DNA from 3 places in the Geodermatophilus sp. SYSU D00965 genome. Region 1 is predicted to be linked to each of the others. Evidence: riboswitches for the same ligand, from Rfam matches in the RefSeq annotation. Region 1 holds a riboswitch; each other region holds the start of a gene.

Region 1 (6,992 bases):
TTCACCACGCTGCAGACCACGCTGTTCCGCCCGCTCATGCAGCTGCTCGACGTCGGCGTCTCGGTGACCAGCTCGATGGCCCTGTTCAGCCGGGTGTTCGAGTACCTCGACCTGCCGGTGGAGATCGACGACCCGGCCGACCCCGTGCCGCTCGACCCGGCGGCCGTGCGCGGCGAGGTCCGGTTCGAGGGCGTCTCGTTCACCTACCCCGGCGGGCACCGGCCCGCGCTGGCCGACGTCGACCTCGCGGTGCCGGCCGGCACGACGCTGGCGCTGGTGGGGGAGACCGGCTCGGGCAAGAGCACGCTGGCCTCGCTGGTCGCGCGGCTGGCCGACCCGACCGCCGGCCGGGTGACGATCGACGGCGTCGACGTCCGCGACCTGACCCTGGCCACGCTGGCGCAGGTGGTGGGCGTCGTCGCGCAGGAGACCTACCTGCTGCACACGACGGTGCGGGAGAACCTGCGGCACGCCCGGCCCGACGCCACGGACGCCGAGATCGAGGAGGCCGCCCGCCGCGCCCAGGTGCACGACGTCATCGCCGCGCTGCCCGACGGCTACGACACCGTGGTGGGCGCCCGCGGGCACCGGTTCTCCGGCGGGGAGAAGCAGCGGCTGGCGATCGCCCGCACGCTGCTGCGCGACCCGCGGGTGCTGGTGCTCGACGAGGCGACCAGCGCGCTGGACACCGCCACCGAGCGGGCCGTGCAGGCCGCCCTCGACGAGGCCAGCCGCGGCCGGACGACGATCACGATCGCGCACCGGCTGTCCACGGTGCGCGACGCCGACCGGATCGCGGTGCTCGCGGCGGGCCGGGTCGTGGAGAGCGGCACGCACGAGGAGCTGCTCGGCGCGGGCGGCCGCTACGCCGAGCTGGTGGCCGCCGCCGACCGGGACGTCGCCCTGGCCGCGTGAGCGGAGGTCGACCTCGTCGATGAGAAGGCGGCGCGGACGCCGTCCTACCGGGGAGACCGGTCACCCGAGGCCGGGCCGCACCCGAGGAGGACCCCGATGCGACCGCTCGTCGTCACCACGTTCGTCACCCTGGACGGCGTCATGCAGGCCCCCGGCGGGCCGGGCGAGGACCCGGAGGGCGGGTTCTCCTACGAGGGCTGGCTGGTGCCGCACTTCGACGAGGACCTCGGCGCGCAGATGGAGGAGTGGTTCGGCCCCGCACAGGACTTCCTGCTCGGCCGGCGGACCTACGACATCTTCTACGCGTCCTGGCCGAAGATGCGGGACGAGAGCAGCGCGGTCTCGACCGGCCTGAACGACAAGACCAAGTACGTCGCCTCGCGGACCCTCACCGAGGTGGAGTGGGAGACCGCGCGGCTGCTGGAGGGTCCCGTGCCCGACGCCGTCCGGGCGCTCAAGGCCGAGGACGGCGGGGAGCTGCAGGTGCACGGCTCGGCCGGGCTGGTGCAGACGCTGCTGCACGAGGACCTGGTCGACGAGCTGCGGCTGGTCGTCTTCCCGGTGACCCTCGGGCAGGGCAAGCGGCTGTTCGGCGAGGGGGCGATCCCGCGCACCTGGCGGCTGACCGCGTCGAAGGTGACCGGCTCGGGCGTGCTGATCGCCACCTACCAGCGGGTCGGTGAGGTGGAGACCGGTTCGGTGGGGCCCGAGTACGAGGAGTGACACACCCGGGAAGGACGGCGGCCCCCGACCCGTTGCTCGTGACAACACCACGGAAGAGGCACCGTCATGAGCATCCCGCTGTCCATCCTCGACCTGGCGCCGATCGCCAAGGGGTCGACCGCAGCCGACAGCATCGCCGCGAGCGTCGCGCTCGCGCAGCGGGCCGAGGAGACCGGCTACCGCCGGGTCTGGTACGCCGAGCACCACAACATGCCGCACATCGCGTCGTCGGCCACGAGCGTGCTGATCGCGCACGTCGGCGCGCACACGTCGTCCATCCGGCTCGGCGCCGGCGGCGTCATGCTGCCCAACCACGCGCCGCTGACCATCGCCGAGCAGTTCGGCACCCTCGACGCCATGTACCCGGGCCGGATCGACCTGGGCCTGGGCCGGGCCCCGGGCTCGGACCAGAACACGATGTACGCCCTGCGCCGGGACCCCCGCTCGGCCGACCGCTTCCCGCAGGACGTCCTCGAGCTGCAGGCCTACCTGGCCGGGGAGTCGCGGGTGCCCGGGGTCGACGCGATCCCGGGCAAGGGCTCGCGCGTGCCGCTCTACGTCCTGGGCTCGTCGATGTTCGGGGCGACGCTGGCCGCCGCGCTCGGCCTGCCCTACGCGTTCGCGTCGCACTTCGCCCCGGCGATGCTCCAGCCCGCGGTCGAGGCCTACCGGCGCGAGTTCAAGCCGTCCGAGCAGCTCGCCGAGCCGTACGTGGTCGCCGGCGTGAACGTGGTCGCGGCCGACACCCGCTCGGCGGCCGAGGAGGCCTACGCCGCCGTCCGTCGGACGCTGGCCGTCGGGCTGTTCGGCCGCGGGCGGTCGCTGTCGGACGACGAGGCGCAGCTGCTGCTCGACGGCGGCGCGGGCCTGCACGTCGACACGATGCTCACCCACACCGCCATCGGGACCCCGGACGAGGTGCGCGAGTACCTCCAGGGCTTCGCGAAGCACGCCGACGCCGACGAGCTGATCGTGGCGCACCAGTTCCCCGGCACGGAGGGCCGGCTGCGCTCGGTCGAGCTGACCGCCGAGGCGATGGCGGGCGCCGGGGCCTGACACCCCTGAGAGCCGTGGCCCGACCGCCCGCGAGTCCCGCCTGACGGGTCCGGGACCTGGTGCCCGGGGAGTCGTGCTCTGCCCACGAGGGTGGGCAGAGCACGACTCCCCGCCGGACCACCTGTCCGGGCGGGCGCGGTCCGTCCGGACAGGCGATCGTCGTCGCGGGTCAGTACCAGCCGGTGTTCTGGGAGTGCCGCCACGCCCCGCAGGGGCTGCCGTACCGCTTCCCGATGTAGATCAGCCCCGCCTTGATCTGCCGGTACGGGTCCGAGGTCTTGCGGATGCCGGTCATGGCCCAGGTGGAGTCGAGGAACTGCGGGATGCCGTAGGCGCTGCTCGTCGGGTTCTGCGCGTGGGGGTTCCACCCGCTCTCCCGCTCCCACAGTTGGTCGAGGCAGCCGAACTGGGTGCGGTTGCCCCCGACCTGGCCCAGGGCGTGGTTCTTGTAGGCCTGCTTCTGCGAGGCCCCGATCGAGGCCAGGGAGTGGTCCCCCTCCGCCCGGGCGACCGAACCCCCGGTGGGGGCGAGGGCGAGGGCCAGGCTCAGACCGGCTGCGGCGGCGAGCCGGTGCAGGGAGCGAGGGCGCTGGTTGTGCTGGTTGTGCATGTGTGTTCCTCGTGCTGTGCGGTCGCCCGGCACCGACGGCGCCGGGACGGTGCTGCGGGACCGGCCGCGGCCGTCGGCGTGTCGTCAGCTGGGCGCGCGGCACCGGCCGGACACGGACGCCCGGCGAGGAGCCGTCGGCCGACGGTGCGTGCCGTGCGGCTGGTCCTGGTGGGTGGACAGGCGGGAGCGCGACGGTCCCGGACCTGTGGGCGCGCGGGGGCTCCGGCCCCAGGCGCGCGGTGGTTCTCCGTTTCTCCCCGGGCCGCCTACCGGGTCAGCTGACGGGTTCGGGCTGGGAGTGCCCTACCCGCTCCCGGTGCTCCCGGGAGCGGGACTCACCCCGGGTGGTGCGGGTGGGTCCCCGGCTCGCGCCCACCACGGTGGGTGCGACTCGGCGGCGTCCGGCGCGGGCTCCCCGGGCTCGGGAGGCGTCGAGGGCCGGACACGGTCACCGTACGAACGCGACGTACATCGCGCCACTCGACGGCCGCCGATCCGCTGTTGCGACGTGTCCGTTGCGGCGGGACGCGCGTCACTGTGAGCGCCGTGACGGTCGCGGCCCGGAATGGCGGCTCCGGTCCGGGCGTCGAACTCCTCGTGGACCTGTTCTCCCCCGTGACCCTGGGCGGCCTCGAGCTCGCCAACCGCGTCGTGATGGCCCCGCTCACCCGCATGCGCTCCGGCGCCTCCGGCGTCCCCGGCGACCTCGTCGTCGAGCACTACCGGCAGCGCGCCGGGGTCGGCCTGATCATCACCGAGGGCACCTACCCGAACCACGAGTCGCAGGCGTTCGTCGGCCAGCCCGGCATCGTCACCGACGAGCAGGTCGAGGGCTGGCGCCGCGTCGCCGAGGCGGTGCACGCCCGTGGCGGCACGATCGTGATGCAGGTGATGCACGGCGGCCGGGTCACCCACCCCGACGTCAACGGCGGCCGCCGCGTGGTCGCGCCCAGCGCCGTCGCCATCAACGGCGAGGGGCACACGGAGAAGGGCAAGCAGCCGTACCCGGTGCCGCACGCGCTGACCGTCGCCGAGGCCCGGGCGACCGTGCAGGACTTCGTCACCGCCGCCCGCCGCGCGATCGAGGCCGGTCTGGACGGCGTGGAGATCCACGGCGCCAACGGCTACCTGCTGCACGAGTTCCTCTCCCCGACGTCCAACCTGCGGACCGACGAGTACGGCGGCTCCCCGGAGAACCGGGCGCGCTTCGTCGTCCAGGTGGTGACGGCGGTGGCCGCGGCGATCGGCGCCGGCCGCGTCGGCCTGCGCATCTCGCCCGAGCACGGCATCCAGGACGCCCTGGAGCCCGACCGGGACGACGTCCTCGCCACCTACGGCGCGCTGCTCGACCAGCTCGCCCCGCTGGGCCTCGCCTACCTGTCGGTGCTGCACCGCGAGCCGGCCGGCGACCTGGTGCAGGAGCTGCGCCGGCGCTTCGGCGGCCCGCTGATCGCCAACAGCGGGTTCGGCACGGTGACCACGCGCGAGGAGGCGGTGGCGCTCATCGAGGCCGCGCACGCCGACGCCGTCGCCGTGGGCCGCCCGGTCATCGCCAACCCCGACCTGGTGGAGCGGTGGGCCGGCGAGCACCCGGAGAACGAGATCCGGGCGCACCTGTTCTACGCGTCCGGCGCCGAGGGCTACACCGACTACCCGACCCTCACCGACCGCCGGGCCAGCTGACGCCCTGTGCACTCGGCGTGGTCTCGCGCTGTCCGGGACCACGCTGGGTGCACACGGCGCGCTCCGGCCGGGTACGGGAGCCGTGTGGACCTCGACGACGTCGTGCCGGCAGCCGACCACGTCACCCGCCAGGCGCAGTGGATCGACGCCCCGCCGGCGGCGGTGTGGGACGAGCTGCACCGGGTGCGGATGTCCCGGCTGCCGGTGACGGCGGTGCTCAGCGCCGCCCGCTTCCTGCCGGTCGTGCTCGCCGGTCGCGGGCTGGGGCACCTGCGCGACCGGCCGTTCCTCGATGCCGTGCCGGTGCCGCTGCTGTGCTCGCAGCCCCCGGAGTCGGCCGTGTTCGGCGGCGTGCTCCAGGCGTGGCGGCTGTCCGGCGGGGACCGGCCACCGGCGCTCGACGCCGACGGCGTGCGTCGGTTCGCGGAGCCGGGCTGGGTGAAGGCGGCCATGGACCTCCGCCTGGCGCCGTCCCGCGGCGGCACGGTGCTGAGCTCGGAGACCCGCGTGGTGTCGACCGACCCGGCCACCCGGCGGCGCTTCGACCGCTACTGGTGGGTGATCGGCCCGGGCAGCTCCGCGATCCGGTGGGAGCTGCTCACCGCGGTGCAGGTCCGCGCGGAGGCCCGCGCAGTGGCCCGCGCCGCCTGACACGCCGTCAGCTCAGCCGTCGAGCAGGCCGCGCTCCCGATTTGTGCACTCAGCGCGGTCCGGCGTCGTCCGGGACCACGCTGAGTGCACACAGCGCCCGTCGGGGGAGCGGGTCAGCCCCGGCGGCGGCCCAGGAGCCAGCCGACGAGGACGCCGAGCAGGGTGAGCCCGGCACCACCGACCGCGCCGGTCACCAGCGTCCGGACGTCGGACGCAGCGGCGGGCGCGGCCGCGGCCCGGCCGGCGAACACCGTCGGGGCAGCGGCCGCCGGAGCGACCTCGGCGGCGACGGGAGCCTCAGCAGCGGGAGCAGCCACGGCAGGCGCCGGGGCCGCCGCACCGGTCAGCTCGTCGTCGATCGCCTTGAAGAACTGCCCGGCCATCCGCTTCGCGACGCCGGTGATCATCCGCTGGCCCACGCCCGCGACCGGGCCGCCGATCACGGCGTCGGCCGAGTAGGTCAGCGTCGTCGTCCCGGCGTCGGTCGGCTCCAGGTTGATCGTCACCTGCGCCCGCGCGTTCCCGGGCGCACCGGCCCCCGACGCGTGCATCACGTAGGACTTCGGCCGCTGCTGGTCGGTCAGCCGCACCTCGCCGGCGTAGGTCCCCTTGATCGCCCCGACCCCGACGGACACGTTCATCCGGTACTCGTCGTCCCCGGTGCGTTCCAGCGACTCGCAGCCGGGGATCGTGCGGGCCAGCACCGCCGGGTCGGTGATGACCGACCACACCTTCTCCGGGTCGGCGTGCAGCACCGCAGAGCCGTCGAGGTTCACGCACTTGCTCCTGTCCTGCGGGCGGACGCCGCCGTCCGCTCCGAATCGGGGGATCGCACCAGGTCGTACAGCTGGGTGGGGGAGATGGGCATCGCCGTGATCCGGCGTCCGGTGGCGTCCTCGATGGCCGAGGCGATCGCCGCCGTCCCGGGGATGACGCCGGCCTCACCGGCGCCCTTGATGCCCAGCGGGTTCAGCGGCGACGGGGTCTGCTGGTGGTCGATCACCACGTCCGGGACCTCCGACGCGTACGGCATGAGGAAGTCCATGAACGACGCGTTCTGCAGCTGCCCGTCGGCGTCGTAGGCCATCCGCTCGTACAGCGCGCCGCCCACGCCCTGCGCGACGCCGCCCTGCACCTGGCCCTCGACGATCATCGGGTTGACCACGTTGCCGCAGTCGTGCACGACCGCGTACTTGACGACGTCGATCTCCCACGTCGCCGGGTCGATCTCCACGACCGCGGCGTGCGCGCCCGAGGCGAAGGTCGACCGGATCGGCGAGTAGTAGTCGCGGTGCTCCAGGCCCGGCGCGTCGCCCGCGGCCACCGGCGGCTTGCTGTCGTCGCCCGGGCCGGC
Region 2 (6,992 bases), on a different contig from region 1:
CTCCCTTGCGCCGCCGCTCCGGCCCGAGGGACCGTGCCCCTCCGGAACGTACGAGGGGGAGCACGCGATGAAGTACGTCGTCACCTGGCAGGAGCGGCCGGCGGGGTCGCTCCCGGAGTACGAGGCCGCGCACCAGCGCATCCTCGACGTCCTCGAGAGCCAGGAGATGCCCGGGAGCCTCACTGTTCGCGAGTCGGTGGTCCGCCTGGGCGACCTCGGCGGCTACGTGGTCGTCGAGGCCGAGGACCCGGCCGACCTCCAGGTCCTCACCGCGGTCTGCGCGCCGTTCAACTCGGCGGTCGCCCCGGTCGACGACGCCGTCGCGAACGAGTCGCGCGCCGTCGAGATGGCCGAGGCGCTGCTCGACGCGTGACAGGGCCCTAGGTACGACCGCGAACATCGACGTCCGGACCGACGCCGAGGTCGTCGGCGGCGGGGGTGACAGCCGGCTGGCGCACCTGGTGCTGCGCGACCGCGGGACCGGGGAGCAGGAGACGGTCGACGCCTGCGCCCTGTTCCTGATGATCGGCGCCCGGCCGCACACCGAGTGGCTGCCGCCGACGGTCGAGCGGGACGGCGACGGCTTCATCGTGACCGGGTCCGAGCTCAGCGCCGAGGCGATCCGGGCGCTCGGTCACCGCCCTCAGGCGCTGGAGACCAGCGTGCCGGGGGTGCTTGCGGCCGGGGACGTCCGGCACGGGTCGGTCAAGCGGGTGGCCTCCGCGGTCGGCGAGGGCGGGGTCGCCATCCAGCAGGTGCACCGACTGCTCGCCACGTGAGTCGGGCCGGTCTTGGGACGTCGCCGGCGGCTGCTGAGCGATACCGTCGCGGACATGCCTCCGGCGCCGCGAAGCGATGACCAGCCCGCGAAGGCGTCGGCCGACTCCGAGGACCCGTCGCGTCAGGGGGTCCTGCGGCGCGAGGCCGTCGAGCGGTACGAGAGGAGCGGCCACGCAGCGCGGGTCCAGGAGAGCTCGGCCCGGCTGACCGGCAGATGGGGTGATGTGCTGAACCGGCTGGGCAGGGCGTGAGTGCGGCCTGAGGACCTCGACGACCTCCTCAGGCCTGACCTTCCTCTCGCGCTGAACGCCCGGGCGCGCACGCTTCTGCCGGCGCAGCCGACGCCGAGGAGATCGCCGACCGGCTCCGGATCGTCCCGCGCTGACGCGGAGGGCGACGGTCAGGACGGCGGTTGGGCGCCGACCACGCCCGCGACCACGGCAGCCGCCGCGTGCCCCGTCCGGACGGCGTCGAGGACACCGGCCCCGGCGCGCCAGCCGGCCAGCACCCCGGCGGCGAAGGCGTCCCCGCAGCCGGTGGTGTCCCGCAGTGCCGGGACCGGCGGCACCGGCACCTCCGCGGTCCCGGACCGCGTCAGCGCCCGCGTCGGCCGCGCTCCGGCGTGCACCAGCACCAGCCCCGGCGTCCACCCCGGCAGGCCGCCGTCCAGGCCCAGCACCGCGGCCTCGTCCGCGTTGGCGAACAGCACGTCGGGCCGGAGCCCGGCGAGCAGGTCGGCGTAGCGCTCGGTCCCGAACCGCCGGACCCGCGCCGCGGCCGCCGCGTCCACGCTGACCGGCACGCCGGCCTCGTGCGCCAGCGACGCCGCGGCCCGCAGCGCGTCCGGGAAGCGCAGCAGGTCGTAGCCGTCGAGGTGGACGACGGCGGCGTCGGCCACCTCCTGCGCGCGGACGTCGGCCGGCGAGAGGCCGCCCTCCCCGCGGTCGGCCAGCAGCGTCCGCTCCCCGTCCGGGGAGACCAGCACCGTGGTCAGCGGCGTCCGGCCGCGGCGCACCACCGCGACCTCGACCCCGCGGCCGGCCAGCGCGGCGAGCAGCCCGTCGGCCACCGGGTCGGCACCGGCCCAGCCGGCCAGCCGCGCCGGCACGTCCAGCCGCGCGAGGTTCGCCGTCACGTTGGCCGGTGCGCCACCGGCCGTCGTCGTCCGCACGACCCGCTGCTGCCCGCCGACGACCAGCGGCTCGGAGAGCTCCAGCACCTGGTCGGCCACCAGCTTGCCCAGCGCCACGACCGGGCCGGCGCCGGCGGGGCGGGGCCAGCGGGGTGCGTCCACGGGGAGAGGGTGCCCGACGCCGTTCGCGGGGAGGTCCCGGCGACGACCGCATCGTGGGACCCTCGGTGTCCCGAGGGGTACCCCGCGCTCCGCCGTCGAGGTGATCGCCCGATGTCCTGGATCGTGCCGCGACGGCTGGCGAGGGCGGGGGGCGGCCTGGCGGCGTGCCTGCTGGCCGGGTGCGCCGCCACGGGCGGCAGCGCGGCCGCGCCGGGCACGGGGACGCCGCGGGACTGGGGCGATGCCACCCTCAGCGTGACCTGCGACGAGATCGTCCCGGACGGCTTCCCGGCGACGCTCGTCGAGGGGGTCGCCCGGGTGCCCGCCGACCCGGACCGCAGCCCGTACTACGACCACTACGACGTCCGGCTCCAGGCCGAGGCGCAGGGCGACGTCGACGGGGACGGCGCGCCGGACACGGTCGTGCTGCTGCAGTGCTCGCCGCAGCCGTCCAACGGGATCGTCGAGGAGGTGCAGGTCTTCGCCGCCTCGGGCGACCGGCTCGGCGTCCTGCCCAGCCCGCGCACGCTGCGCGAGGCGACGATCCTGGCGCCGCTGTACGACCCGGCCGGGCTGTCGGTCGAGGACGGCGACGTGGTCGCCCGCATGACGGCCTACGCGCCGGAGGACTCCCACGCCAGCGGCCCGTCGGTGCCGATCACGGTGCGCTGGCACTGGGACGGGCACGGCTTCGTCCGCGTGCCCGGTTGAGCCGGATCAGAGCCAGGCCTCGATCTCGTCGAGCTGCGCGTGGGTGAGCCCGGCCCACAGGTCCGGTGCGACGACGAGCACGTGCGGGTGCGCGGCGAGCCACTCGCCGGTGTCCTCGGCCTGCTCGGCGAGGTCGTCGTCGATCCAGACGATCCGCCGGTCCGGTTCGGCCTCGGCCACCTCGCGGGCCAGGTCGAGCTTCCACCAGCCCGACGCGCCACCCAGCGGTCCGGCGAACCCGGTCGGGCTGGCGCCGTTCCGCTCGTGGGTGCGCAGTCCGCGCGGCAGCCCCATCGGCTCGGCCAGCAGCCGGTCGGCGTCCCCGGCCCACGTGGTCAGCCAGTGGATCTCCACCCGGCCCGACTCGTGCAGCTCGCGCAGCCGCGCGGTGACCGTCGGGTCCCACGACAGCACGAACCCGTTGAACGTGCCGCGCTGCCAGCCCTCGGGCAGGTCCACGCAGGCCGCGTTGAGCACCCCGTCGACGTCCAGCAGCAGGATCGGGACGTCGGCCATGGGGGTGCGGTACCCCGCCGGCGGGCCGCGCACCCCGGGCACGCTGCGTCACCGGGCCACGGGCTCACCCACGCGAGCGGGCGACTTCGGCGTCCACCGCGTTCGTCGGCCCCGCTCACGGGTCATGTCCCGTGCTGCACTGATGGTCGGCCGGTGATCCGGCCGCGCACGTTTCGAAGGGGGAGCCGGTGTCCGACCACCTCGAGCCGTACCCGGGCCCGAGCCGGGTCGAGCACGCCACCGCGTGCGACCGGCGCGCCCGCGGCCACGCGCCGCACCCGGTGCACGTCCGGCTGTGCCAGAACGACCCCGCCGACCACTGGCAGGCGGTGCTCGTCATGGGCGCGGTCGACGACGACGTCGTCACCCTGGCCGCCGGCGACGAGTTGCGGCGCTACCGCAACCACGACACCGGCGCCCTCACGGCCCTGGTGCAGGCACAGGGCCCGGGCGGGTTCCTGAACACCCGCGTCGGGCTGCTGTTCCTGCACTCCTGGCCGGGTGACGCCGGCGCGGTCTTCTCACTCCAGTCGGCCGAGCAGGCCCCCGTGCCCTGCCGGCTGGAGTGAGCGCCCGGGCCGCTCGGGAGAACCGCCCGGGCGCCGCGACTCACGCGACCCGGCGAGCCCCGTTGAAGCCGGGCATCGAGTCGAGGTTGACGACCTTCACCGGCTGGCCGGCCGTGGAGGCGTGCACCATCTGGCCGTTGCCGATGTACATGCCGACGTGCGAGACCGGGCTGTAGAAGAACACCAGGTCACCGGGCTTGAGGTCGGACTTCGCCACCGGGGTGCCGAAGCCGGACTGCGCCCGCGAGGTCCGCGGGATCGAGATGCCGGCCTCGCGGTAGGCGAAGCTGGTCAGCCCCGAGCAGTCGAAGGCGTTGGGGCCGGCGGCGCCCCAGCCGTACGGGTCGCCCTGCTGGGCGAGGGCGGTGTCGACGGCCTTCTGCGCAGCCCCGTTCGGGGCCGCGGCAGCAGCGACGGCGACGGCGCCGGAGCCGCCGTCACCGGCGTCAGCCGAGGCGGTGGCGGGGGCGAGGGTCACGGCGGCGCCGGCAACAGCGGCGACGGCGATCCCGCGGAACGAGCGACGAGCGAAGGACGTGCGGGCAGTCGTCATCGACGACGGTTCTCCTGTTCTCCACGGCCGCCTACCGGGTTAGCTGACGGGTTCGGACGGGGGAGTCGCCCGGCGCGCGAACGCGCTTCACCCCAGGGATTCGGTGGGTCCCCGGTCCGGGCACGGCGGATGACCGTGTCCGGTTCGGCGTAGTCCGGCCGGTGTCACCACGGTTCGGTGACGAGGGGCCCGGCAGGACCGCGCACGACCGTATGGGCGGTTCCCGGGCGTCGCAGCCGGCCGATCGGCCGCGCAACGGCGGCGTGTCCGCATGGCGACACGCCGCCGCGACCACGCGTCACTACGGAGCGCGCGGGAATGTCATGGATGCGTTTTCGCAGGTCAAGGCGTCGGGACCAAAGTCGTCGGGTCGCGGAGTGTCCGCACGCGCAGTGACGGACGCACTGCGGACGGCGTCCGGAACCCGGGGATTGGCGCGACCGTTGGGCGGGCACGACTGCAGGTAACCGAGAACGAGGAGGGACACCCCCATGGCCGGCATGATCCGGAAGCTGGTGGCGTCGGGGATCGCGGCGAAGGTCATCCAGGAGGCCCGCAAGCCGCAGAACCAGGCCAAGATCAAGCAGTTCATCGCGGACTTCCAGGCCAAGCAGGCCGGGAAGAACCGCGGCGGCAAGGGCTACGGCCGCTGAGCCGCCCGCACGCGGCCCCCGCCCGGTCCCGGGCGGGGGCCGCGTGCACCGGGTCGCCGTCCTCGACGACTACCAGTCCGCCGCGGCGGAGTTCGCCGACTGGTCCCGCGTCCCCCAACCGCTGGACGTCGTCACCTTCCCCGACCACCTCGACGTAGAGGATGCCGTCGCCGAGCGGCTCGCTCCCTTCGACGTCGTCGTGGTCATGCGCGAGCGCACCCCGTTCCCGCGCAGCCTGCTCGACCGCCTGCCGAACCTGCGGCTGCTGGTCACCACCGGCGCGCGCAACGCCGCCATCGACCTGGCCGCCGCCCGCGAGCGCGGCGTCACTGTCTGCCGCACCTACGAGGTCTTCTACCGGGAGGCCGTCGAGGACGTCGCCGCCTTCCTCGTCGGCTCCCCGGTCCGGGTCCTCCGAGCCGACTGACCACCGCCCGTCCCGGGTACCGGGCAGGCATGTCCGAAGGCAACATGACCGGCCGTCCCGCCGGGGGCGTCAACGAACCGACCGACGAGGTCCCGGGCACGCGTCCGGAGGAGGACCTGGTCGGGCCCCCGTCGGAGGCGGAGGAGCCGCGCGCCGCGAAGGGCGGCACCATCGGGACCGAGGACCCCAGCGTCCCGCACAGCTCCAGCCAGCCGCCGCCCGGGGCCACCGGGAGCTGACCTACGGGCGGCCGGCGTGGGGGACGTCGACCTCGGTCGCCACCAGCACCGCCTCGCGCACCGGCGCGCGGTTGTGCTCGTAGAAGTCCGGCGCGCAGCACATCAGCAGCGTGCGGCCGTCGTCCCCGCCGAGCATGCAGGCGTAGACCCCGAGCCCGTCCGGCGCGGCGACCTCGTCGACGACCTCCCCGCCCTCGGCCACCCGCACCACCCGGCCGCCGACCGCGTCGGCGGCCCAGATCCGTCCCTCGGCGTCCAGCGCGCAGCCGTCGGGGGCCACCACCAGCTGGCCGAGCACCTCGTCGACCGTCGATCCGGTGACCTCCGGGCCCAGCGACGCCCACACCCGCCTGTTGCCCAGCGTCCCGTCGGCACCGAGGTCGAACGCGGTGTACCGGTTGCCCAGCGTCTCTCCGACGACGAGCGTGCCGCCGTCCGGGGTGATCACCGAGCCGTTCGGGAACTGCAGCCCCTCGGCGGCGACCGACACCGTCCCGTCGGGGTCGATCCGCTTGAGCGACGCGGTCGCGGCGGCGCCGCCGCCCATGAGGTCGAAGCCGAAGTCGCCGACGAAGACGTGGCCGTGCGCGTCGACCACCAGGTCGTTGAGGTGCCCGCCGCAGTGCTCGGCGAGGTCGGCAAAGGTGGTCAGCGACCCGTCGGCGTACCGCAGCACCCGCCGGTCCTTCATCGACACGACCACCAGCGAGCCGTCGGGCAGCCAGCCCAGCCCGGAGGGCTGCTGCTCGACCTCGACGACGACGGTCTCGGCGCCGTCCGCGGTCACCCGGCTGACCGTGTGCCGGTAGAAGTCCGACACCCACCAGGTGCCCTCGTGCCAGCGCGGGCCCTCGAAGAACCCGCCGCCCTCCAGAACCGTCCTGAGCTGCCGATCCGCCATGGTCGGGCACCCTAGGGGGAACCGACCCCTCCTCGAGGAGCGCAGCGTGCCCGGACCCGTGATCGCCGTCGTCGGAGCCACCGGGCAGCAGGGCGGCGCCACCGCCCGTGCGCTGCTGGCCGCCGGGGCCCGGGTCCGCGCGCTGGTCCGCGATCCCGACCGGGCCCGCGACCTCGCCGACCGCGGCGCCGACCTGGTCCGCGCCGACCTGCAGGACCCCGACAGCCTGCGGACGGCGTTCCGCGGCGCGCAGCGGGTGTTCGCGATGACCACGCCGTTCGGCCCGCGCGGGGTGGACGGCGAGCTGGCGGACGGGATCGCGCTGGCCGACGCGGCCGCCGACGCCGGC
Region 3 (6,992 bases), on a different contig from region 1:
GCGCGCCGCGGCGGCGGACGACGGTCGACCTGATCGTCCCGGCGACGCCGCCCCCCGAGGAGGCCGCGCCGGCCGCGGGCCCCTGGCCCGCTGCGGCGAACCGTCCGCGGCCCGCCGAGTACGCCGATCTGCGGCGCCTGTGCGTGCGCGGGGCCCGGGCCGCGGCCGGCGTGCCGGTGCGGCTGGCGTGGTGGTCGCTGCGCGCGCCGGTGACGGGGCTGCGTCGGCTGCTGGGCCGGTAGCGCCGACCGGGCTCAGCCGTCCCCGTCGCGGCGCCGTCCGGCCGCGACCACCTCGGTGAGGGTCTGGTCGTCACGGGCGATCCACGCCCGGCCGTCGTCGGTGAGCACCAGCGGGCGCTGGATGAGCCGCGGGTGCTCGGCGAGCAGGCGGATCCACGCGTCGGCGTCCTGCGGCAGGTCCGCCAGGCCCAGCTCGCGGGCGAGCGGCTCGGACATCCGCGTGACGTCCCACGGCTCGAGGGAGAGGGCGGCCAGCGCGGCGCGCAGCTCGTCCCCGGTCGGCGGGTCGTCGAGGTAGCGGCGCAGCGTGTACTCGACCCCGGCCTCCTCCAGCTGGGCGCGCGCGGCGCGGCACTTGGAGCAGGACGGGTTGAACCAGACCTCCACGGACCCACCCTAGGGCGGCCTCGCGGCCCTTCCCGCGGCCCCGACGACGGTTCGTGCACGTACCGCGTTCTGCGGGCACCGACCACCGCGGTACGTGCACACCCGGCGCGGGCGGCCCCGCGCACGCGGATCGACGGCGCCTACCAGCTCCGACCGTCGGGCGGGGAAGGCGCGACACGCATCACCCGACGAATCGTCGGCGCGCGATTGTCACAAACGCATAACGCCGGTTACTGTCGGTGGGTCCGCCCGGTCGTCACGTCCCCTCCGGGGAAGCCGGCGGACGCCGCCGAGTCGCCCTCTGGGGCGAGCCGGGGACCCACCGCAGTACTGGGGTGAATCCGCTCCGGGCCACGTGCCCGGGGCCGGTAGGGCTGCTTCCCGCCCGAACCCGTCAGCTAACTCGGTAGGCGGCTCACGGAAGAACGGAGAGCCGCCGCATGGCGTGCCCCTGCGCTGCTGGACGCCCCTCGTCGCTCCGGTACCGGGCGCGCCGGCGCACCTGACCGCACGCGGCCGTCCCGGGCCCGCACCCGCCGCACCCCCGAGCACCCTCGCTCGACCGGCGCCCCCGCCGTCCCCGGAGTGCCGCGGACCGGCCCGCCCGGACCGCCGCCGCCCCCGCCCGACCTCCCCCGCCGCAGCCCGCGCCCCGCCGTGGTCCCGCTGCGCTCGCACACCTCGGAGCAACACCCCATGGACCCCCGCACCACCACCTCCACCCGCGCAGACCGCCGCGGGAAGCCCCGCTCGCGCCGCCGTCCGGCGCTGCTCCTGGGCACCGCCGTCGCCGGCGCCGTCCTGGCCAACGCCCTCATCGGCGTGGAGCCGGCCGCGCAGGCGGAGGCCGGCGCGTCGGAGTCGGTCAGCGTCGCCGCGGAGCTCGGGCTCAGCGCCCAGTCCGCCCCAGCGCGGGTCGACGCGGCTCCGGACCTGCAGCCGCTCGAGGACCTCGCCGCCAGCCGCGCCTCCCGCGAGGCCGAGCAGACCGCCGCACAGCAGGCGCAGGCCGCCGCCGACCAGGCCGCGCGGGACCGGCAGCAGGCCGAGGCCGAGGCCGCCGCCCGGGCCGCCGCCGAGGCCGAGGCCGCCGCGCGCGCAGCCGCCGAGGCCGAGGCCGCCGCTGCCGCCGAGCAGGCCGCACCGGCGGCTGCCGCCGCCCCCGCGCGGGCGGCGGCCCCGGGCGCGGTCGCGCGGATCACCAACACCGCCGGGAGCATCAAGCCGGCCGCCCAGGCCGCCGCCAACGCCGTCGTCTCGAACGTGCCGGGCGCCGCCGACATCACCCTGGGCGGCACCCGCGCCAGCGCGGCCGACCCGCACGGCCACCCGTCCGGCCTGGCCGTGGACTACATGGTCCTGACCGACGCCGCCCTGGGCGACGCCATCGTCCAGTACCACCGCGACCACTGGGCCGAGCTCGGCGTGGAATACCTCATCTGGGAGCAGCGGATCCTGCAGTCGCCGAACGGGTCCTTCGAGCCGATGGCCGACCGCGGCGGCGTGACGGCCAACCACTTCGACCACGTCCACGTGAACTACCGGGGCTGAGCCCGCTCGGCCGGCCGCCGCGGGGAGGACCGTGGAGGTCGCCTGCGGATCGGTCGGGGAGGTGGTGGCCGGTGCTCGAACCGGGAACCGTGGCCGACCAGCTCGCGGCCGTCCGGGCGGACCCGCTGCGGGTCCTGGTCGTCGGCGCCGGCGTGGCGGGGGTGACGCTCGCGCAGTGCCTCCGCGGAGCCGGGCTGCACCCGGTCCTGCTGGAACGACGGCCCGCCGGCCCCGACCGGGGCTACATGCTCGGACTGGTCCCCCTGGTCGATCCGGCGCTGCGACACCTGCAGGTGGAGGGCGCCTACCGGGACCGCAGCGTGCCCATCCGCCGGTACACGCTGCGGGACCGGGCGGGCCGACCGGTGCGGGAGTACTCCTTCGAGAGCCTGCTGGCCTTCGGGGACCACCGCGGCATCGAGCGGGGCGAGCTCCTGGCCGTCCTGGCCGCCGCGGGTGGACCGGTCAGCAACGGCGCGACCGTCCGCCGCCTCGAGCAGGACGGCGCCCGTGTGCGCGCCGAGATCACCGACGGGTCCGCGGTGGCGACCGGCGAGTTCGACGCGGTCGTGGCCGCCGACGGGATGCGCTCGGCCACCCGGTCGCTGGCGATGGGCGACGGCGCGGCCCGGGGGTACGACACCGGCTGGGGCGGCTGGGTCGGCTGGACCGACCCGGACGACGCCCCCGACCGGTACGAAGAGTGCTGGGGGCAGGGGTTCTCCCTCGGCACGTACCCGGTCCCGGGCCGGGTCGGCGTCTTCCTGGGCGGCCCGCGCCGGGACACCGCCCGGGGAGCCGCCGAGTTCGTCGGCCGGGTGCGCCGGCGGCTGCGGGCCCACGACCTCCGGCTCGAGCGCGCACTGCGCACGGTCGCCGCCGGCCACGGCACCCACTACTGGCCGATGACCGACGTCCGGGCCGGCAGGTGGACCGCCGGCCGGGTGGTGCTGCTGGGTGACGCCGCGGCCGGGTTCCTGCCCACCGCGGGCATCGGGGCGGCCATGGCCATCGAGTCCGCCGACGTGCTGGGCCGGGCGCTGGCAGGGGCCACGCCGGGGTCCGTGCCGGCGGTGCTGCGGGACCACGAGGCCCGGCAGCGCCCCCGCGTGGAGTCCGCGCAGCGCACCTCCCGCGTCCTGGGCCGGCTCGTGTTCCGCAGGTCCCGGCCGGCCGCCGTCGTCCGGGACCTGGTCGCGCGGTTCGGAACGCTCGACCGGGCGCTGGCCCCGATCGTCCGGCTCCTCGCGGACCGGCCGCACGGCGGGTGAGCGGGCCCCGCGCCGTGCCGGGGCCCCGGGGGGCCACCCTGCGGTGGCGGTGCCGGATGTCCGGGTGTGCCATGTGCCTGCAGGCCTCCACCGGCAGGAGTTCCCGTGAGCACGTCGAGAGCATCGCTGGAGACCGACGACCACCCCGTCGACCAGGCCAACGTCCGGCGGGCCGCCCTCGGCGGGCTCGTCGGCACCGCGCTGGAGCAGTACGACTTCGTCATCTTACGGCACCGCGGCGGCCATCGTCTTCAACCGGGTGTTCTTCCCCGACGTCTCCCCGGCCGTCGGGGTGGTGGCGTCGCTGGGCGCCTACGCCGTCGGGTTCGCCGCCCGCCCGCTCGGCGGCCTGTTCTTCGCGCGCTTCGGTGACCGGCTCGGCCGCAAGTGGGTGCTGGTGGCCACGCTGTTCCTGATGGGCATCGCGACGTTCGCCATCGGCCTGCTGCCCACCTACGACCAGGTGGGGATCCTCGCGCCGATCCTGCTGGTCGTCTGCCGCTTCCTGCAGGGCTTCGGGGCCGGGGCCGAGCAGGCCGGCGGCGTGACGCTGCTGGCCGAGACCGCGCGGCGCTCCCGGCGCGGCCTGTACTCGTCGCTGGTCTTCGTCGGTGCGGCCCTGGGCTCGGTGCTCGGCGCCGTCGCCTGGATCCTCGCCCAGCGGCTCGACGACGAGGCGCTGCTGTCCTACGGCTGGCGGCTGGTCTTCTTCTCGTCGGTGTTCGTGACGATCGGGGCCTACGTCCTGAGGCGCCGGCTGCGGGAGTCCCCGGTCTTCCGGGAGACCGAGCGCGCGCGGATCGGCACCCAGGACACCCCGGTCGGCGACGTCCTCAAGCACGGTCGCCCGGGCCTGCTGCGGGTCTTCCTGATCAACATGGGGTCCAACGGGCAGTCCTACATCTACCAGGTGTTCATGGGCAGCTACCTGGTCACCTGGCTCGGCGTCGAGGCCGACTTCATCCCCGAGATCCTGCTCTACGGCGCGATCGGCGCCTGCTTCGCCGCCGTCGGGGCGGGTGCGGCCACCGACCGGTTCGGCCGCAAACCGGTGATCCTCGCCGTCCTGGTGTTCCTGTTCCTCTTCCCGGTGCCGGCGTTCCTCCTGGTCAACACCGGCTCGCCGGTCCTCATCGGGCTCGTCGTCGTGGTCGGGTTCATGGTCGCCGGCTACGGGACCGTGGGCAGCCAGGGCGCGTGCTACGCGGAGATGTTCGGCGCCCGCTACCGCTACGCCGGCATCTCGCTGGCCCGCGAGTTCTCCTCGGTCTTCGGGGGCGGCATCGCACCGCTGGTCTCCTCCGCGCTGATCACCTGGGCGTCAGGCAGCTGGTGGCCGGTCGCGGTCTACATGATGGGGATGATCGGGATCTCCGCCGTCGCCATGCTGCTGTCGCCGGAGACCCGTGGCCGCGACCTGCGCCTCGAGGACGACGCCGTCCCGGGGCGGCGCCCGGTCGCCGCCTGACCTGCGACGAGAGGCCCCCCGTGAAGCTGCTGCTGCCCGACTCCGTCCCGCTGGCGCCGGACCTGCCCGACGGCGTCCGCACCGTCACCTACGACGCCTCGGCCCCCGTCCCCGACGAGCACCTGGACGCCGAGGCGCTGGTCGTGTGGGGCAACGCCCCGGCCGACCTCGCCGCCGTCGCCGGCCGGATGCCGCGGCTGCGCTGGGTGCAGACGCTGGCGGCCGGACCCGACGCCGTGCTCGCCGCCGGCTTCCCCGAGGACGTCGTCGTCACCGCCGGGGTGGGGCTGCACAGCGCGACGGTGACCGAGCACGCCCTGGCGATGGTGCTCGCGCTGGTGCGCCGGCTGCCCGCTGCCGCCCGCGCGCAGGCGGAGCACCGCTGGGCCCGCGAGCTGGGCGGCCTGCAGCCGCTGCACCCCGAGGGTGCGGTCACCACCCTGATCGACGCCCGCGTCCTCATCTGGGGGTTCGGCGCCATCGGGCAGACCCTCGCGCCCCTGCTGGCCCAGCTGGGCGCCTCCGTCCGCGGCGCGGCGCGCAGCGCGGGGGAGCGGTCCGGGTTCGCCGTCATCGCCGAGGACGACCTGGACGCCGAGCTGAGCCGGACCGACGTGCTGGTCATGGTGCTGCCCTCGACCCCCGGCACCACCCGGGCCCTCGACGCCGGCCGGCTGGCCGCCCTCCCGGCGCACGCCTACGTGGTCAACGTCGGCCGCGGCTCGACGGTCGACGAGGCCGCGCTCGTCGCCGCCCTGGAAGAGGGCCGCCTCGCCGGCGCCGCCCTCGACGTGACCGAGACCGAGCCCCTGCCCGCGGACTCCCCGCTGTGGGACGCCCCCAATCTGCTGCTCACGCCGCACGCGGCCGGCGGCCGGCCGGTCGGCGCGGACGACCTCGTCTCCGCCAACCTCGCGGCGCTGCTGGCCGGCGGCGAGCTGCGGAACGTGGTGGACCGGTGACCGACGTGCTGGCCGCCCTGGGACGGGCGCGGCTGGTCCCGGTCGTGGTGCTGGACGACGCGGGGCACGCCGGCCCCCTGGCCGACGCGCTCGTCGCCGGCGGCCTGCCCGTCGCCGAGGTCACCTTCCGCACCCCCGCCGCGGCGGACGCCATCCGGGCCGTGGCCGACCGGGGGGACGTCCTCGTCGGGGCGGGGACCGTGCTGACCCCCGCCCAGGTGGACCGGGCCGTCGCCGCCGGCGCCCGCTACGTGGTCTCGCCGGGCCTGAGCCGCGCGGTCGTCGAGCGCTGCGCCGAGCACGGCGTCCCCGCCCTGCCCGGCGTGGTCACCGCGACCGAGGTGCAGGCGGCCCTCGAGCTGGGCGTGACGACCGTCAAGTTCTTCCCCGCCGGCACCTCCGGGGGTGCCCGCGCGGTCGCGGCGCTGGCCGCTCCGTTCGGCGAGGTGCGGTTCGTGCCCACCGGCGGCATCGGCCCCGCGGACCTGGCCGACTACCTGCGCCTCGACGCCGTCGTGGCGGTCGGGGGCTCGTGGATGGTGCCGCGCGACCGGATCGCGGCCGGCGACCTCGCCACCGTCACCCGGCTCACCGCGGAGGCGGTCGCGCTCGTGCGGGGCGGGCCGCCGCCCGGGCGGTGAGGCCTCAGTGGTTGTCGCGGGGGATGCCCGCGGTCCGCGCGACCCGCTGGTAGCCCACCGCCGGGCGCAGGACCATGCCGTCGCACAGCTGGGTGACCATCGAGCGCTGGATCTCCTGCCACGGCGTCTGCGACGGCGGGACCGGGTAGCCGCCGGCCTCCTCCAGCGCCCGGCGGCGCTCGGCCAGCTCCTCGTCGGGCAGCAGGACGTCGGCCCGGCCGGCGGGCAGGTCGATCCGGACGACGTCCCCGGTCCGGAGCAGCGCCAGCCCGCCGCCGGCCGCGGCCTCGGGTGAGGCGTTGAGGATCGAGGGGGAGCCCGACGTCCCCGACTGCCGGCCGTCGCCGATGCACGGCAGCGCGTGGACGCCCTCCCTGATCAGCGCCGCGGGCGGCTGCATGTTGACGACCTCCGCCGCGCCCGGGTACCCGAGCGGGCCCACGCCGCGGATCACCAGCAGGCACGTCTCG

Evidence for each region. A riboswitch is a leader RNA that binds a small molecule or an ion and turns the genes downstream of it on or off. The one in region 1 is predicted to bind cyclic di-AMP.
Region 2: another riboswitch for cyclic di-AMP. It lies ahead of ACI789_RS02680 (C40 family peptidase); the one in region 1 lies ahead of ACI789_RS19890 (aggregation-promoting factor C-terminal-like domain-containing protein).
Region 3: another riboswitch for cyclic di-AMP. It lies ahead of ACI789_RS16610 (hypothetical protein); the one in region 1 lies ahead of ACI789_RS19890 (aggregation-promoting factor C-terminal-like domain-containing protein).

Annotation. Positions count from the first base shown of each region.
Region 1 covers NZ_JBJGYQ010000023.1:65,786-72,777, forward strand. Annotated here, with positions in the region: gene ACI789_RS19875 (ABC transporter ATP-binding protein) at 1-915, shown strand, start outside; gene ACI789_RS19880 (dihydrofolate reductase family protein) at 1,012-1,638, shown strand; gene ACI789_RS19885 (LLM class flavin-dependent oxidoreductase) at 1,705-2,694, shown strand; gene ACI789_RS19890 (aggregation-promoting factor C-terminal-like domain-containing protein) at 2,864-3,304, opposite strand; cyclic di-AMP (ydaO/yuaA leader) riboswitch at 3,553-3,711, opposite strand; gene ACI789_RS19895 (alkene reductase) at 3,851-4,987, shown strand; gene ACI789_RS19900 (hypothetical protein) at 5,072-5,638, shown strand; gene ACI789_RS19905 (SRPBCC family protein) at 5,752-6,414, opposite strand; gene cutA (aerobic carbon-monoxide dehydrogenase large subunit) at 6,411-6,992, opposite strand, start outside.
Region 2 covers NZ_JBJGYQ010000002.1:224,821-231,812, forward strand. Annotated here, with positions in the region: gene ACI789_RS02650 (DUF3303 domain-containing protein) at 68-373, shown strand; gene ACI789_RS02655 (NAD(P)/FAD-dependent oxidoreductase) at 399-779, shown strand; gene ACI789_RS02660 (carbohydrate kinase family protein) at 1,181-2,074, opposite strand; gene ACI789_RS02665 (hypothetical protein) at 2,186-2,785, shown strand; gene ACI789_RS02670 (HAD domain-containing protein) at 2,792-3,301, opposite strand; gene ACI789_RS02675 (hypothetical protein) at 3,490-3,870, shown strand; gene ACI789_RS02680 (C40 family peptidase) at 3,911-4,423, opposite strand; cyclic di-AMP (ydaO/yuaA leader) riboswitch at 4,436-4,583, opposite strand; gene ACI789_RS02685 (hypothetical protein) at 4,915-5,076, shown strand; gene ACI789_RS02690 (hypothetical protein) at 5,120-5,503, shown strand; gene ACI789_RS02695 (hypothetical protein) at 5,533-5,742, shown strand; gene ACI789_RS02700 (SMP-30/gluconolactonase/LRE family protein) at 5,744-6,643, opposite strand; gene ACI789_RS02705 (NmrA/HSCARG family protein) at 6,690-6,992, shown strand, end outside.
Region 3 covers NZ_JBJGYQ010000017.1:21,452-28,443, reverse strand. Annotated here, with positions in the region: gene ACI789_RS16620 (hypothetical protein) at 1-242, shown strand, start outside; gene ACI789_RS16615 (ArsC/Spx/MgsR family protein) at 255-629, opposite strand; cyclic di-AMP (ydaO/yuaA leader) riboswitch at 907-1,057, shown strand; gene ACI789_RS16610 (hypothetical protein) at 1,326-2,180, shown strand; gene ACI789_RS16605 (FAD-dependent oxidoreductase) at 2,252-3,451, shown strand; gene ACI789_RS16600 (MFS transporter) at 3,696-4,919, shown strand; gene ACI789_RS16595 (phosphoglycerate dehydrogenase) at 4,940-5,881, shown strand; gene eda (bifunctional 4-hydroxy-2-oxoglutarate aldolase/2-dehydro-3-deoxy-phosphogluconate aldolase) at 5,878-6,522, shown strand; gene ACI789_RS16585 (IlvD/Edd family dehydratase) at 6,527-6,992, opposite strand, start outside.